DNA from 3 places in the Pantoea phyllosphaerae genome. Region 3 is predicted to be linked to each of the others. Evidence: predicted binding sites of a transcription regulator. Region 3 holds the regulator's gene; each other region holds the start of a gene.
The links. The regulator PhoB, encoded in region 3, activates phosphate uptake and scavenging genes when phosphate is short. The targets are predictions, from matches to a motif close to CTGTCATAAAACTGNCNNAT.
Positions count from the first base shown of each region.

Region 1: a site for PhoB is predicted at 957-976, ahead of pstS (phosphate ABC transporter substrate-binding protein PstS). Genes of this name have one in related genera too.
Region 2: a site for PhoB is predicted at 1,372-1,391, ahead of glpT (glycerol-3-phosphate transporter). Genes of this name have one in related genera too.

Region 1 covers NZ_JBPFDE010000013.1:93,875-96,143, reverse strand. Annotated here, with positions in the region: gene ACR6A7_RS16725 (cytochrome c-type biogenesis protein) at 54-866, shown strand; gene pstS (phosphate ABC transporter substrate-binding protein PstS) at 1,083-2,126, shown strand; gene pstC (phosphate ABC transporter permease PstC) at 2,215-2,269, shown strand, end outside.
Region 2 covers NZ_JBPFDE010000016.1:26,288-28,556, reverse strand. Annotated here, with positions in the region: gene glpT (glycerol-3-phosphate transporter) at 1-1,247, opposite strand, end outside; gene ACR6A7_RS18060 (carboxylate/amino acid/amine transporter) at 1,564-2,269, shown strand, end outside.
Region 3 covers NZ_JBPFDE010000003.1:246,105-248,373, forward strand. Annotated here, with positions in the region: gene phoR (phosphate regulon sensor histidine kinase PhoR) at 1-469, opposite strand, end outside; gene phoB (phosphate response regulator transcription factor PhoB) at 484-1,173, opposite strand; gene sbcD (exonuclease subunit SbcD) at 1,369-2,269, shown strand, end outside.

The DNA.
Region 1 (2,269 bases), on a different contig from region 3:
ACCTCAAACCATCACGATTCTCTGGCAGTACTAAAAACACAAGGATAAGCACTATGAACTGGACGCATGTACTTCTGGCTGGCTATGCGGGCGCCGTTATTACAGCGGTAGTTGCGCTGATACGCAAAAAGGGCTGGGTTGGGCGAGTCGGTGCTGTCGTGCTGACCCTAACGGCAATTGTGGTCTGGAACGTACTGGATGCGCATTACCTTAAAAATCAGGCTAACCAGAATGTGGAACAGCAGCTGGATGCTGCCATAGCAACCATGCCAACCTGGCAAGTATTGAAAGAGCAGGAGCCCGAGAAGTTCGAGCAAATGCGTGCCCAGTCTGCGGCCATGATCAAAGCAGGTAAAAGCGAGCAGCAGGTTATTGACTATATTCAGCCGCAAATTCTGGCCATCCAGAAAAGTCGTCTGGCACTGGCACCGGATGATCGGGTTGTGGCGGTTATGCAGGTTAATGTTGCTCAGATTGAGGCCGTCCAGCGGGTCAGTGATGATGCCTGCTACCGGTTCCTTTTTCCTGACGTTAAGGGCGGGATTAACCCCACGAAAATCATTCCTGAAAGTATAACCAGACAGCGGATGAGTGCTGATGTCGCGATGATGCGTGCTGCCTGGGGCCCCAACCGACACAGCGTAACCCGCGAAGAGCAACAACAGGCGCAGCAGAGTGCGCGAAAAGTCATACAAATGATGGTGCCGAAATATGGCCAGGATCTGGAAATACTAGGCGATCCGCGCAAAGGGACAGGCAAAGAAAAGATCGCCTGCAATCTGTATAAGGATTTATGGCGCAACGTGCTGGCATTACCGCAAAGCGAATCCGCAGGGGTGATTCGTATGGCGATGGCAGCAGAATAGCGGTCAGTTTTCCGCACAAATGACGGGCACGGAGGAGAACGCGTGTTAAACTGCCCGTCATGCTTTTTCACTCCCTTTTCCCCCTGCGTTCTGTCATAAATCTGTCACATTTTCTACATTTCACTGTCATCAAACTGTCCTATTTTCCCTCCTGCAGCAATCACTGACTCCAATTACAACGGCCTCAAGCCTGAGATTAACTCCCCTGGAGGGAACATGACACTGATGCGTAGCACCGTAGCCCGAATCCTTACCGCCACTCTCGCCGTAAGCGCGGTTTCTGCCTTTGCAGCCACCGATCTGACGGGCGCGGGCGGGACTTTCCCGGCGCCGGTTTATGCCAAGTGGGCAGCAGAATATCAGCAAGCCACCGGTAGCAAAATCAACTACCAGGGCATTGGTTCATCCGGCGGCGTGAAGCAGATCATCGCAAAAACCGTGGATTTTGGCGCATCAGATGCGCCGATGAAAGATGAAGACCTGCAGAAAAACGGCCTGTTTCAGTTCCCGACCGTCATTGGCGGCGTCGTACTGGCCGTCAATATCCCGGGTGTGAAGTCAGGCGAACTGACCCTCGACGGCAAAACCGTTGGCGACATCTATCTGGGCAAAATTAAAAAGTGGAACGACGCGGCCATCACCAGGCTGAACCCTGGCGTGAAACTGCCCGATACCAACATCAACGTGGTGCGCCGCGCAGATGGTTCTGGCACCTCATTCGTCTTCACCAGCTACCTGGCGAAGGTCAACGAAGAGTGGAACAGCAAAATCGGTAAAGGCAACACCGTTAACTGGCCAGCTGGCCTGGGTGGCAAAGGCAACGACGGCGTCGCGGCGTTCGTACAGCGTCTGCCGGGTTCAATCGGCTATGTCGAATACGCCTATGCCAGGCAGAACAACCTGACCTACACCAAACTGGTCGATGCGGACGGCAAGCCGGTCGCACCCAGCGAAACCAGCTTCTCTAACGCGGCGAAAGGCGCAGACTGGAGCAAATCCTTTGCTCAGGACCTGACCTTCCAGAAAGGCAACGACGCCTGGCCGATCACCTCAACCACCTTCATTCTGATCTACAAAGATCAGGCTAACGCCGAGAAGGGCAGTGAAGTGCTGAAGTTCTTCGACTGGGCGTACAAAAATGGCGACAAAACCGCAACCAGCCTGGATTACGCCACCCTGCCGGACAGCGTAACTCAGCAGATCCGCGACGCCTGGAAAGCCAATATCAAAGACAGTTCTGGCAAAGCGCTTTACCAGTAAGCGAACAACTCCGGTCGGACGCGCGTCCGGCCAGATCGAGAAGGGCGGCCCTGCGCCGCCCTGACAACCTCTGAAGAATGAGACTTCTATGGCTGCAACGAAGCCGGCATTCAAAGCCCCCGGTAAGCAAGGTGACATGATTT
Region 2 (2,269 bases), on a different contig from region 3:
CCGCCGTTCCAGCCGAAGAAATCGACGGTATAGCCGACGATGGCGCTGGCCGCGACCGAGCCACCAAGATAGCCGAACAGGCCGGTAAAGCCTGCGGCGGTGCCCGCCGCTTTTTTCGGCGCCAGCTCCAGCGCGTGCAGGCCGATCAGCATCACCGGACCATAAATCAGAAAGCCGATGATAATCATACAGGCCATATCCACGCCGGGATTGCCGGCCGGATTAAACCAGTAGATTACCGTAGCGATGGTTACCAGCGTCATAAAGAAGACGCCGGTCGCGCCGCGATTCCCCTTGAACACCTTGTCCGACATCCAGCCGCACAGCAGCGTGCCGGGGATGCCAGCATATTCGTACAGGAAGTAGGCCCAGGAGGATTTATCCAGCGTAAAGTGCTTCACCTCTTTCAGGTAGGTGGGCGACCAGTCGAGAATGCCGTAGCGCAGCAGGTAGACGAAGACGTTCGCCAGCGCGATATACCACAGCAGCTTGTTGGGCAGCACATACTGGGTGAAGATCTGTTTCGCCGTCAGCTCCTCTTCATGCGTGGCGCTGTAGTCTGGCGGATAATCATTTTTGTACGCCTCGATGGGCGGCAATCCGCAGGACTGCGGCGTATCGCGCATCAGCGCGAAGGCGATCAGCGCCACGGCGATGGCGGCGAAAGCGGGCATATAGAGCGCCGCTTTCCAGTCGTTGAACCAGGCCATGCCGAGCAGGAAGAGCAGCGGCGGCAGGCCGCCGCCGACGTTATGCGCGCAGTTCCATACCGAAACGATGCCGCCGCGCTCTTTCTGCGACCACCAGTGCACCATGGTGCGCCCGCAGGGCGGCCAGCCCATGCCCTGGAACCAGCCGCAGGCAAACAGCAGCGCGAACATCACCATAATGCTGGAGGTCGCCCAGGGGACGAAGCCCATAAACAGCATCACCGCGGCGGCGAGGATCAGTCCGGCAGGCAGAAACACGCGCGGATTCGAGCGGTCCGAAACCGAACCCATAATAAATTTTGAGAAGCCGTACGCAATCGAGATACCGGAAAGCGCAAAACCGAGGTCGCCGCGCGAAAAGCCCTGCTCGACCAGATAGGGCATCGCCAGCGCGAAGTTTTTGCGTACCAGATAGTAGGCGGCGTAGCCGAAAAAGATCCCGAAGAAGATCTGCCAGCGCAGGCGGCGGTATAAAGGATCAACCTGATCTTCCGCCACCTGTGGCCGATGCGGCGCGGGTTTAAAGATGCTCAGCATAATTGCCCTCCAAGGCACGTTGTCATTATGGAAAGGGACGACGCATCCCAGAGGTCGCCGCCATGTTCCTTTTCGCGTTTATCATGGTGCTTTTCGCGCATGCTGGCTGTGATAGTTGACACATTTGTTACACTTTTATGACAGTCACGTAGGGTGAAATTCACAAAATAGAGATAATCGCGCATAGATCGGAAATTGCGCAGCGGCGAAATGCGTCAATCGGTGTTTTTATGCTCGCTTGTCAACCAGAAAGGGCCGCGCAGGAAAAGTACATTGATTACACTAGCGGCCTCTCTCTTTTTGCAGGATCGAAGCTGTGCTGTTACTGATCGTTACCACTATTCTTTGGGCGTTTTCCTTCAGCCTGATTGGAGAATATCTGGCGGGGCAGGTGGATTCCTGGTTCTCGGTATTGATGCGTCTGGCGCTGGCGGCGCTGGTGTTTTTGCCTTTTCTGCGCTGGCGTGGCTATCGCCCGTCGACGCTGCTGCTCTATATGCTGGTGGGGATGCTGCAGCTCGGCATCATGTACCTGATTAGCTTCGAGGCCTATCTCTACCTTAGCGTTTCCGAGTTCCTGCTGTTTACCGTCATGACGCCGCTCTACGTTACCCTGATTTATGATCTGATCAGCAAGCGTCCGCTGCGTATCGGCTACGCCTTCAGCGCGCTGCTGGCAGTCGCGGGCGCGGCCATTATTCGCTACGACAAGGTTAGCGATCATTTCTGGTTCGGCCTGCTGCTGGTGCAGCTGGCAAATATCTGTTTTGCCATAGGCATGGTGGGCTATAAACGGCTGCAGGAAACCCGGCCGATGCCGCAGCACACCGCTTTTTCCTGGTTTTACCTTGGTGCAGTGCTGATTGCGATTATCGCCTGGTGCCTGTGGGGCAACCCCGCGAAACTGCCGACCACCTCGCTGCAATGGGGCATTCTGGTCTGGCTGGGCGTGGCGGCGTCGGGGCTGGGCTACTTTATGTGGAACTACGGCGCCACGCAGGTGGATGCGGGCACGCTGGGCA
Region 3 (2,269 bases):
GAATATAGCGGGAGAACTCCGGATAGCGCAGCAGGTTAAGGATGTTCTGGCCGTTATCTTCCGGCCAGCGCAGGCCGAGGTGCTGCTGCGCCAGGCCGTTGCACCAGAAAATAGCGCCCTCTTCCGTGGTCAGCACCACCGCGTCGGGCAGCGTCTCGGCGCCGCTGCGAAAGCGCTTGATCAGATTGCCCAGCTCGCGCCGCCGCCGCCGGTTGCGCAGCTGCATCTGATAGAGACCGTAAAACAGCGGTTCCCAGCTCGCCTTTCCGGTGGGCGGCGTCATGGTGCGATCGACCCACAGCCAGTGCGACAGCCGCATCAGATTAGAGAAGTGCCACAGCAGCATCCCCAGCACGCTAATCAGCAGCAGCCAGGGGAGATAACCAAAAATCAATCCGACAATCAGCGCAGGCAGACAGGCCAGCGCCAGCTCAGAGAGCAGTCTCTTCCAGGAGAGTCGTTCCAGCACGGTAAAGACTCCGTTTAGTAGCGGGCGGAGAAACGATACCCCGTTCCGCGAACGGTTTGAACCATGCGATCGTGGCCGGAAACTTCCAGCGCCTTACGTAAGCGGCGGATATGCACGTCAACGGTGCGATCTTCCACATAAACATTGGTGCCCCAGACGTGGTTCAGCAGCTGCTCGCGGCTGTAAACGCGCTCGGGATGCGTCATAAAGAAGTGCAGCAGCTTATATTCGGTCGGGCCCATCTCAAGCGGCGTCGATTCCGACATCACGCGGTGCGAGGAGGGATCCAGGCTCAAACCCTGCATCTCAATCACCTCTTCCACCGCCATCGGCGAAATGCGGCGCATCACCGCCTTGATGCGCGCCATCAGCTCTTTCGGCGAAAAAGGCTTGGTGATGTAATCATCCGCGCCCACTTCCAGACCGCGCACCCGATCTTCCTCTTCGCCGCGCGCCGTCAGCATCATTACCGGAATATCGCGCGTCAGGGCCTCGCGCTTGAGGTGCTTGATAAACTGAATGCCGCTGCCGCCCGGCAACATCCAGTCCAGCAGAATTAAATCTGGCCAGGGCTCAATCAGTTTCCCTACCGCGCTGTCATAATCCTCGGCCTCAATGGGCTGGTAGTCGTTCTGTTCCAGAACAAAGCACAACATTTCACGGATAGGGGCTTCATCTTCCACAACCAAAATGCGCTTAGCCATTGCAACTCCTGCTGATGTGACTGCTGTCACCGTTATATGCGGCGCCATTATGCGTCAGATTTATGACACTTTTATGAAAAACATAGCCGCTTAATCAGCGCGTTAACACTGCTTTATAACCGCTGGCGCCGCTTTTTTTGCTTTTGCGCCATAGCCGGTATAATCCTCCGGCAAACCGTTACCGCAGGGAGTTTTATGCGCATCATTCATACCGCGGACTGGCACCTCGGTCAGTTTTTCTATAACAAGAGCCGGGCGGCCGAGCACCAGGCCTTTCTCGACTGGCTGCTGGCGCGCATTGAGGAGCATCAGGTCGATGCGCTGATCGTCGCGGGCGACCTTTTCGACAGCGGCACGCCGCCAAGCTACGCGCGCGAACTCTTTAACCGTTTCGTGGTGGCGCTGCAGCCAACCGGCTGCCAGCTGGTGGTGCTGGCGGGCAATCACGATTCGGTCGCCACCCTCAACGAATCGCGCGCCCTGCTCGCCTGCCTGAATACCCAGGTGATCACCACGCCGCAGGCGGATCACAATCTGCTGCTGCTGCGCGACCGCGCCGGCGAACCAGGCGCGCTGCTCTGCGCCATTCCCTATCTGCGACCGCGCGATATTATGCGCAGCCGCGCGGGCCAGTCGGGGCGCGAAAAGCAGCTCAGCCTGCTGGAGGCGATCGCCGCGCACTACCAGCGCAGCGTCGACGCGGCGCGCGCGCATCCGCTGGCGCTGCCGGTCATCGCCACTGGCCATCTCACCACCGTCGGCGTCAGCAAAAGCGATTCGGTGCGCGATATCTATATCGGCACGCTCGACGCCTTTCCCGCGTCGGCTTTTCCCGACGTCGACTACGTGGCGCTCGGCCATATCCATCGCGCCCAGCGCGTCGCCAACAGCGATCATATTCGCTACAGCGGCTCGCCGATCCCGCTCAGCTTCGACGAGCTCGGCAGCGAGAAAAGCGTCTTTCTGCTCGAGGTGAATAGCGCCGGTTTGCAGCGCGTGACGCCGCTGCCTGTCCCCTCTTTCCAGCCGATGAAAATGCTGAAAGGCTCGCTGACAGAGATCGAGGCGCAGCTGGCGCCCTTTGCCGACCATCAGG